DNA from 2 places in the Akkermansia biwaensis genome. Region 2 is predicted to be linked to the other one. Evidence: riboswitches for the same ligand, from Rfam matches in the RefSeq annotation. Region 2 holds a riboswitch; the other holds the start of a gene.
The links. A riboswitch is a leader RNA that binds a small molecule or an ion and turns the genes downstream of it on or off. The one in region 2 is predicted to bind cobalamin.

Region 1: another riboswitch for cobalamin. It lies ahead of OQH67_RS04715 (ribonucleoside triphosphate reductase); the one in region 2 lies ahead of OQH67_RS00325 (autotransporter outer membrane beta-barrel domain-containing protein).

What each region holds. Positions count from the first base shown of each region.
Region 1 is NZ_AP025943.1:1,147,102-1,152,427, forward strand. Features, by position in the region: gene OQH67_RS04710 (glycoside hydrolase family 88 protein) at 1-2,027, opposite strand, end outside; cobalamin riboswitch at 2,394-2,577, shown strand; gene OQH67_RS04715 (ribonucleoside triphosphate reductase) at 2,729-4,825, shown strand; gene nrdD (anaerobic ribonucleoside-triphosphate reductase) at 4,875-5,069, shown strand; gene OQH67_RS04725 (anaerobic ribonucleoside-triphosphate reductase activating protein) at 5,096-5,326, shown strand, end outside.
Region 2 is NZ_AP025943.1:80,439-85,764, forward strand. Features, by position in the region: gene cobS (adenosylcobinamide-GDP ribazoletransferase) at 1-157, shown strand, start outside; gene cbiR (cobamide remodeling phosphodiesterase CbiR) at 154-966, shown strand; gene OQH67_RS00315 (bifunctional adenosylcobinamide kinase/adenosylcobinamide-phosphate guanylyltransferase) at 950-1,528, shown strand; gene OQH67_RS00320 (acyltransferase family protein) at 1,536-2,651, opposite strand; cobalamin riboswitch at 2,706-2,843, shown strand; gene OQH67_RS00325 (autotransporter outer membrane beta-barrel domain-containing protein) at 2,878-5,326, shown strand, end outside.

The DNA.
Region 1 (5,326 bases), 1.1 Mb from region 2:
ACGGCGGTTCCGAAACAGCCGTTATCCCCCCTGGGCCTGCTCCATGCGGCCACGATTCCGGCTTCCCGGTCCGCCGTGACAACTTCATAACTGTTCCTTTTCTTCCCGGTATCCATGCCAGCACCGACTCGGATTTCCGAAGAATTGCCCCCGTTCAGGGTCACGGAACTTCTTACCCTTGTGAAATGGCTTCCGGCATCCAGAGTCACCTTCCTGGTCTCGGCAGCCTTCATTCCTCCTCCCACGTTCCACGGCGCGTAACTTACTTCAAAGGCGGTCTGAACAGGTCCGTTGTACAGGGTCCGCACCCTGGCCCAGTTGCTGGAAACATGGGCTTTCCCGTCTCTGAACACGGCAATGCCGCCGCATCCGCGTCCGGGTCCCACATGGTACATGTCCAGTCCGTTGCCGCGGTCACGGTGATAATCTCCCTTCTTGTAAAATTCATTAATTACAGGCACCCCTGCCTTCTTGCTCCATACGTCCGTTCCGCTGGAAACAAGCCCCTCCCCCTCCGGCGCAGGCCTGGAAACTGCCGGACCGTAAATACGGTGGGCCGTACGGTCGTTTTCCCACGCAAAATCGTCCAGCCGCTCCGGCACATGACGACTGAAGCACACCTCTTCCGCAGGAGCGGCATCCAGGGAGGAATTCTCCAGAATCCAGAAATCGCGGGACGCTCCCGCGCGGAAATTGCTCTGGAACAGCAGGGTGTCCATCCTGCCGTCCCCATCGGTATCCGCCAGCTGGTGGACAATCACGCAGCCGTTGCGCACGTCAAACACGCGCAGCCGGGAAGAATCCCGCCCTTTTCCGGGATTCCACGGAACGGACACCGTTTCCCGGGGCCGGAAAACATTCAAGGGGTTGGCGACGGAAACGGTCTTCCGCCGCGGATGATCTTGACGAATCACCCATTTGCGCAGTTCACAGCCGGCCAGAAGGTAGGCTCCGGAACCGTACACCTCCGTATCATTTCCGGAATAATGCCCCGGTTTGTCCGCGATCGGCTGCACCCAGCCCAGCGCTCCCTCCGCGTTCACGGCGTCGCAGGCCGCCTGCCATGCCTTCCGGATGACGGGCAGGTATTCTTTTTCGTCCAGGTAACCCTGGTTCACGCCCCACATCATGCCGTACATGATGAAAAGGGTTCCGCTCATTTCCTTCAGGGGCGGTTCGGCGGGGTCCATCAGGCTGGCGTGCCAGGAACCGTCGGGAGACTGGCATTTTTTCAATGCCGCCGCCATGCGCTTGAGCAGGTTCACGTAAAAGGTCCGCGTGGGCCAGTCCCGCGGCATGTCCTGCAGAATCATCGGCAGCCCGGCAATCACCCAGCCGTTCCCGCGGCTCCAGAACATCTTCTTTCCGTTGGCCGCCGGAATGGTGAAGTAGCGGGAATCCCGGTAAAACAGGCCTTCCTTCTTATCGAACAAATAATCGTATGCGGCCTTGTATTCCCGGTCCATGAACTCCAGATACCGGCGGTCTCCGGTATAGGCCGCCAGCTTCGCGAATACGGGGGGCGCCATGAACAGGGCGTCCGACCAGCACCAGCGGTCCTGGCATCCGGGCGTCTGGAATTTAAGGGAGGCGGACGAGGGCCGGGCCATCACCTTGTCCAGAACGGCACGGATTTTTTCGGCGGCGGCGGGATTTCCATCTTCCATGGCCATCTCCATCCAGGCATGGCCGATCACATGGTCATCCGCATGGTAGGGCCGTTTCAGAACGCCCCATTGGCTCCCTTCCCCGACCGTCCTCACGGCCTGAAGCTTCATGCTCTGCGGATGGGCCAGGGCATACTGCACCAGGCCGGAATAAAACGCCCCGTAGGTCCAATGCAGATGGGAACGCTTGACGGGATGGGCTATCTGCCACGAGGCTACAAGTTCAAGATTTTCCCTGATGGTTTTCTCCTTCCAGTCCGCAGGAGCGCCGGAAGCAACTCCGAATAAAGATAAAAAAGACAGGAACAGGACCAGAATCCTTTGTTGCAGCATGTTGAATGAGAGAGTAAATTGTTGCATATTCATATATACAAAAAAACCAGTTATAAAATTTCTTCATTAACCATTTTTCGGAATGATATAAAATAAAATCCCGCGGCATCGCTTTTTCCCTTCAAGGACGGCGTTTGAATGATCAGCGCAGAATTCTGACGCCGCCGTTCCATCATCTGATATATAACCCGGCCAAATCAAACAATACATGAGTAAAACGGAAAACCCGTAATTTTTCATCCATTTTCTCTTGTTGGCACCCAGACAGCCTTTCCGGGCACATATGGTACCATGATGAAGGCGAATATCGCATTTTCAATCCTCCCTCTCAGAGGTGATACAATATATTGTATGATAATAAATATTTAATACATCATTTGCACATTTTCCTTGCAGACCCATATATTTTATGGTTCATTGCAGTCCAGCGCAGGTAACGGAAGACGGTGAAAATCCGTCGCGGACGCGCCGCTGTAACCGGTAGACGATGGACCGGACACTGATTGCCAGGCAATCGGGAAGTCTCCATCACATGTCGCACCGGGAGCCAGAAGACGACCTGATGCTGCCGTATCTCCCATCCCGCGGACAGGATGAACATACGCACAGGTTCCCTCGTGTACCGTTTTTCGGACGAGTTGCACGCGGCTTCCCCTGCTTATGATTTTCCAGGCTTGTGCCAGGCTCGCGGATGAGCGGTCATCATCCTTTCAAGCGAGACATCCACTATGGCGACAAGCATCATCAAACGTTCCGGAAAGAAGGAACCATACCAGGGCTACAAGATTGAGGAAGCCATTAAAAAGGCATTCCACAGTTCCGGCACCGTTTACAACCGCGCCATTTATGAAGAGGTGGAGGCCAAGCTGGGCCACCAGGACAACGCAACCGTAGAGGAAATCCAGGACCTGATTGAACGGGCCCTGTTCCGCTGCGGATACTTTGAAACCGCCAAGGCTTTCATCACCTACCGCTTCCTCCACAAGATGCAGCGCGAACAGATCGCGGGCCTGTATTCCGGCAATACGTATGTGGACTGCAAGCTGACGGTGGAGGAATACATCGGCCAGAGCGACTGGCGCATCGCCGCCAACTCCAACACCACGTATTCCAATGCCGGGCTGATCAACAACACCGCCGGCAAGGTGATCGCCAACTACTGGCTGGACCAGGTCTATTCCGCACGGGAAGGCGCCGCCCACCGGGAAGGGGACTACCACATTCACGACCTGGACTGCCTGACGGGCTACTGCGCGGGCTGGAGCCTGCGCAACCTTCTGAATGAAGGGTTCAACGGCGTGCGCAGCCGCGTGAACAGCCGGCCGCCCCGCCACTTCCGGGAAGCCCTGGGCCAGATGGCCAACTTCCTGGGCATTCTGCAGAGCGAATGGGCCGGAGCCCAGGCGTTCAGCTCCTTTGATACTTTCCTGGCCCCTTACGTTTTCAAGGACCAGGCGGACTTCACGCGCATCAAGAAGGACATCCGCAGCTTTGTGTACAACCTGAACGTTCCCTCCCGCTGGGGGCAGTCCCCCTTCACCAATGTGACGATCGACTGGACCGTTCCGCGCGACCTTCAGGACCAGCCCCCCTTCAGCGGAGGAGAGCACCTGTTTGAAGGAGTGGAAGACCCCGCCCTGCTCTTCCTGGCCAAGGAACGCGGGGTGAACAGCCTGACGGAATTGACCTACAAGCACTTCCAGAAGGAAATGAACCTGATCAACAAGGCCTTCTATGAAGTGCTCACGGAAGGCGACAGCACGGGACAGCCCTTCACCTTCCCCATTCCCACCGTCAACATCACGGAAGACTTCGACTGGGAAGGGGAAAACGTCCCGCTCCTGTTTGAAAACGCCGCCAAAATAGGCTCCTCCTACTTCCAGAACTTCATCGGCAGCCAATACACCGTCAATGAAAACGGGGAACGCGTGCCTGACGAACGGGCCTACAAGCCGGACGCCGTGCGTTCCATGTGCTGCCGCCTCCAACTGGACCTTCGGGAACTGCTTAAACGCGGTGGCGGCCTGTTCGGCTCCGCGGAAATGACCGGCTCCATCGGCGTGGTGACCATCAACCTGGCGCGCCTGGGCTACCTCTTCAAGCAAAACCGGGAAGCCCTGTTCGCACGGCTGGGGGAACTGCTGGACCTGGCCAAATCCTGCCTGGAAAAAAAGCGCGCTTTCGTCCAGGAAATGTATGACCGCGGCCTGTACCCCTACACCAGGCGCTACCTGCCCACTTTCCGCAACCACTTTTCCACCATCGGCGTCAACGGCATGAACGAGCTGCTGCGCAACTTCTCCAACGACTCCATGGACATCACCACGGAGGAAGGCAGGAAGTTCGCGGAAGAAATCCTGGAATTCATCCGCCTCCGCATGCAGGAATACCAGGAGGAAACGGGCAACTTGTACAACCTGGAAGCCACTCCCGCGGAAGGCACCACGCACCGCTTCGCCCGGGAAGACCAGAAACGCTACCCGGACATCATCCAGGCCGGCCCTGTGGGCCAGCGCTACTACACCAACAGTTCCCAGCTCCCCGTGGACCACACGAACGACCTGTTCCGGGCTCTCCAGCTCCAGGACGAACTCCAGTGCTGCTATACAGGGGGCACCGTCTTCCACATGTACATGAATGAAGCCATCAGCTCCCCGGAAGCCTGCCGGGACATCGTCCGCAAGGTGCTGACCCGCTTCCGCATGCCGTACCTGACCGTCACCCCTCTCTTCTCCGTCTGTGAGAAACACGGCTACCTGCGCGGAGAGCACCAGTACTGCCCCTTCTGCGACGAGGAACTGCTCCACATCCACAGGCACGAATAACTCCCTTTTCAACCAGCCGCCTCATTTCAACCCAATCATCGAAACGACAATGACCAAACAGGAAATACTAAGCAAATACGCCCAGGACCGCACCCGCTGCACCGTGTACACGCGCGTCATGGGCTACCACCGCCCCGTGGAAACCTTCAATGCCGGCAAGCAGGGCGAATTCCACGACCGCGTCCACTTCGTGGAACCGGGCGCTCCCTGCAACTGTTCCCCCCGCACGGAACAGCCCCGCTGATTTTCCCAATAACATATGCGAAGTCAATGGGAACGGGTCGGGGCATAGCGGACATCACGCCGCTCACCTTGCTGGACTTTCCAAACAAGGTGGCCTGCATCTTCTGGCTGGGAGGCTGTAATTTGTTTTGTCAGTACTGTTACAACGTCTCCCTGGTCAAAAATGCGGTCCCCGGAACCGGCGGACGAACGGACTACCTCAACTTCCTCAGAGATCGGGTGGGATTTCTGGACGGAGTGGTTTTGTCCGGAGGCGAA
Region 2 (5,326 bases):
GTCCGGCCTGTATGCCCTGGGGGCCGCTCTGGCCGCATCCCTGGCCCTGCTCCTGTATGCCCGGCGCAGGCTGGGCGGCGTCACCGGGGACGTATTCGGCTGCACCGTGGAATGCACGGAATGGATTGTACTGCTTACCTTCTGCACCGCCCTATGACCCCGCATAAATGCCGCATTCCCGGCCTTAACATCGGCTGCACCTCCTTCATCATCCCGGACTACTACGTTCCCGCCGTCAGGGAATGTGTCCGTTATGCGGACGACATCGCCCTGCTCCTGCTGGAGGCGGGCAGCAAGGGGGAAAGCCTCATCACCCTCGCGGAAATCAGGGAACTGGGCCGCATCGCCAGGGACGCTGGAATAACGTGGAACATCCACCTGCCGACGGACGGGGGATTCGCCACGCCCGAATCTGGCCGCCAGTACACGGAAAACATCATCCGCACCATCGAACTCACGCGGGAACTGGAGCCGCACACCTGGGTCATGCACGTGGTCACGGACCACATCCCCGGACCGGACATGCGGCCGCATCTGACGGAGGAGGAGACGGAAAGAATCCTCCGCTCCCTGGAGCAAATCACGCCCTATCTGCCCGCACCGGAATACCTGGCTCTGGAAAACTTGGAACGCCACCCTACGGACTATCTGGACGGGCTGGTCGCCGCCACGGAACATTCCCGCTGCTTCGACATCGGCCATGTCTGGAAGGAAGGGCTGAAACCGGAGGAACTCCTTCCCCTCTGGCTGCCGGACATCCGCATGTGCCATCTGCACGGACTGGAAAAAAGGGACCACAAATCCCTGCACCACATGCCCGCCTCCGTGCTGGACGCCCTGCTCCACCCCATGTGGGACATCAGCTTCACCCCCCTCATCACGCTGGAAGTATTCAGTCTGGATGACTTCCTGAACTCCCACCAGGCCATGCTGGAATCCTATCAACGCCATGTCTCCAAACACTGACACCTCCCGCCCCCGCATGACGCTCGTCGTAGGGGGCACCAGAAGCGGCAAAAGCCAGTACTCTGAAAAAATCGCCTCCGGCTTCGGGAAAAAAATCCTGTATGTTGCCACGGCGGAAGTCTGGGACGGCTCCGGCTCCCTGGAATACCGCATCCGCAAGCACCGCGAACGCCGCCCGCAGGAATGGCCCACGCTGGAATGCCCGCGCAACGTGGCCGCCACCGTACAGGCGTCCGGTCTTCTGGAGCAAGTGGACGGCGTCATTCTGGAATGCATCACCCTGCTTGCCTCCAACATCCTGTATGACCAGAAAGACCCTGCGGAATACCTTCCGTTTCAGGATGCCCTGATCCGGGAAATAGAAGCGTTGAAGGAACTCATTTCCCGGTCTCCCGTACCATGGGTGCTCGTCTCTTCGGAAACCGGCATGGGCATCGTCCAGCCGGACCCGGAAACGCGCCACTACTGCGACGGTCTGGGCATCGCCAACCAGCTCCTGGCAAAAAGCGCGGATGAAGTTTACTTGATGGTGGCGGGGCTGCCTGTCACCGTAAAAAAGTGACGGAAGCTCAACTCTTCAGCGCAATATACCTCAACACACCCGGACAGATCCTGCCCAGCAGGAAATACACGCCGCTGAGAACAAGAAAAACCGCAGGCACAGCAAGTCCCCACATCCAATAACTTCCCTCCGGCAATCCAAGCCGGATCAGGAAGCGATACACCAGAGTATGGGCGGCATATACAAGAAAGATGGAAGGCCCAAGGCGTGCGCAAAAAGACGAAAATTTCCGGAAATACCGCGTCGCCAGCAAGGAACACGACGCTATCCACAACACTCCCATGCAGAGGAACAATGCGGACTCATGCCCCCTGTGGTACACTTCCCATGCAAAAACCGCCGGAAAAACAATCAGGACATACACCCAAGCCTTTTCAACCATATCCTTTAACTCTTTAAGGGAATAAGGGCTTAAAAGCATCCCCAGGGCAAATGCGCCCAATCCTCTGGGATGAATGATGTTGCAGGCCATGTCCCCGTACTGGAACGTCAGCCTGATAGAACTTTCCGTACTGAACGGGATCAGGGCGGCTAGGCAGAGAACGGCCAGGCAGGGTCTCGGAATCCGGAACAATATGCCCGAAATCAGTACAAAAACCATTAAGTCCCTTAGGAACCATAAAATTACTCCCAGCGGAACGTGTCCGATCCCCATATTTGCCATCCATCCCAGCAGGGTGGAAGGAAATCCGAAAAGAGCCATGGAAACGAAAATCCAAAACACATAGGCGCATAAAATCAAAGCTGCCTTTTTCCAGTTCAGCCAGGATACCGGGGAAGAAGCGGCGGCATAATTCCGGGCCAGGAAATAACCCGCCGCCATAAAAAAGAAAAACACGCCCGCACGAGTCATACCAGTCACAGGACTATGATGAGTAGGAGTATGCTGAATCATTATGAAAAGCATGGCTAGAACCCGCATAATATCCACCCAGGCATCCCTGGGCTTTATTCCATTATCTGCACCGGATAAACAAAGAGGGGGGGGGGGGGGGGGTAAATAACTCATTAATTTTATTCCATTTATAAAACAACAAAGTACCCAAATGGGAGGGATGATTTTACCACAACGATGTTCCATGACAAGAGAAACCGACCCTCCGGACGTTGTACAACTTCCCATTGACAGCCGCGGCACGGTATGTTAGGCATGCCCTGCCTCCGTAAATACGGGAGGCACTTCTGGGAAGCTCGCGGCACGAGCAGGAAATAAATGGGGAATCCGGTGTGAATCCGGAGCGGTACCGCCACTGTATGTTGTCCGGAATACAACCGGGCAATGAGCCAGATCGCCAGCCTCGAAGTATTTATGAACCGTCGGCGAGTATTCCGGCATTCAGACCATACACATGCATTCATTAAAAACGCTCCGCTTGAACGGAGCAGACCATGATGGCCCGGCCCCCTTGGCGGCCGGGATTTCCCCCGCTTTTGCGGACTTTCCCTCCTGCGGCACGTACGCCGCACCGGACTCCTGCCACACCAGGCATAAAATGCAGGCCGTGGCCATGACTCTGGCCTGCCTTGGCATGCTGGCCCCGGTCCACGCACAGGACGCCGGCAGGGAAAACCTGAACGGAACCCGTGACGCCACAGTGGAAAGAACCGCATCAGACCCGGCTCTGGGAACGGTCTCCGCCACCATCAATGTGACCGGTTCCAGCAACGTACGCGGAATTTGGGGCAAATCCGATCCCCTCAGCATAGACACGATTGCGGAAGAAGCCGTTTTCAACGTTTCCTCTACCAGAAACAATGCCTTTGGCATTGATACGTCATCGGGAGCCAGCCTGGACATCGGAACCATCGCCGGCAAGTTCAACGTCTCCGCAGCCAATACCAATGCCACGGGCATCAGAAGCTACGGCAAGATGATCAACATCGGAACCATGGCGGAATCCTCCGTCATGACCATTACGGCCAACTTCTCGTCCAACGGCATCTATGCCTACCAGGGAGGACTGGACATCGGCACCTTTGCGGGGCAAATTTCCGTCACCCTGGGTACCGGGAACTTTGCGAGGGGACTGTATTCCTACGGAAACACCATGGACTACCAGGGACCGCGCTACAAGGATGTCGAAATCGGCACCATCTCGGCTACCGGCAACATCTCCGCAGTGACAACTTCCGGATATGGAGCCAGAGGTATCCAGTCCAATTACGGACGGGTGAATATTTCCCAAATCGACGGGCAAATCACCGCTAATTCCGGATCCACTGATGCCGGCGGGAAATTCTCCGCTCTCGGCATTGAGGCCAGAGAAGAGATCACGCTGGGCAACATCAGCGCTGCGGCCGCCATTACCGCCGCCTCCGGCGGCATGGATGCCTATGGAATCTACGCAGGAGAGGAATCAGGCAACCAAACCCATTCCAACATCACCATAGGCAACGTAGCCGGAACCATCCGGGCCGAGGCCATGGCCGGTACGGCCGCCGGGGCTTCCGCCACAGGCTCCCTGGCCGTGGGTGACATCAGCGGCGCCATTTCCGCCGCCTCCACGGGAAACGCGGCAGCGCACGGCCTACTGGCGGAATTCTCCCTCACCACAGGTACCATCAACGGAACCGTCAGCGCGACAACCGCCGGCGGCACGGCCGCAGCCCTGATGGGGGGTGCCGGCATCACAACAACCATCGGATCCACCGGTATGGTTGAAGCCGCGGCAACGGGAGACGGCGGAACGGCCTATGCCCTGTACAGCGGCTCCTATACGAACTCCGACTTTTCTACGGAAAACACCGCGGACAACATCACCGTCCACGCAGGCGCCTCCATCACCGGCATCTGGGAACTGGGCGGTTCCGGCAAGGAAAGCTCCGTGGATACCATCACGCTGCTCTCAGGCACGGGAAGCGATCCCGGACTGTTCGACTACACGGTGCGGACGACCGTCAACACCAACAAGTCGGATACCGCCACCCACCACTCCTCCGTTACGCTCAATGCAGGCAGTGCGGACAACAAGGCAAATTGGACCATCTCCACGGAAAAAGCCGCCGGGCTGGTCAACCGGTTCAACGTGGCCTACGGCTCTAATGTTACCCTGACCGGAGACTCCCAAATTCTCCGTGACGGAGCCCTTGTCAACAATCTGGGCACCCTGTCCGGAACAGGCACGCTTACCATTGCGAAAGACATGACGCTGATCAGCGGAACCCTGGTGCAGAATGCAGCGGGAACCGCCCTGGAAGTGGGAACCAACGGTCTGGACATCAATCTGGACCTGGCCGAAAACGCTACGGTGGGAACCACGGTACTCAACACCACGGATACCGCCTGGGTCGTCACGCTGGACCAGATCAGGCAGGGTATCAAGGACATGTACACCCCCAAGGTTGGCGGCTTTGACCTGGACAACTACCACATGACCTACCGCCTCCAGGGCCAGGTATTCCTGGGTGAAGGCACTCCCGTCATCGTGAAGCCCGGAGAAAGCATCCATATAGGGGAAGGATCCAAAGTCATCATCGGACAGGACCTGCCCGAACATGGCATCGTTCTGGAAGGCGGTGAAGCGGATCTGAGCCAGTCGGACGCCGTCATTTCTTCCGGCTCCGTCAGCGGCACTTCCGGCCAGCTCACGCTGTCGGAGGAACAAACCCTGAACTGGGAAAACTCCGGCACGGCCGGTTACCATGCCTCCGCCGCAAACGAAGGAGCCTTCGGAAATCTCAACGTCACCGCCAGGGATGGCACGATTGTCGCCGGCGGCTCCTACAAGGCGGAAAACGTCGCCATCACGAACAACGCCACCCTCATTCTGGACGGCAGGGATGCCAGCCTGGGCGTGG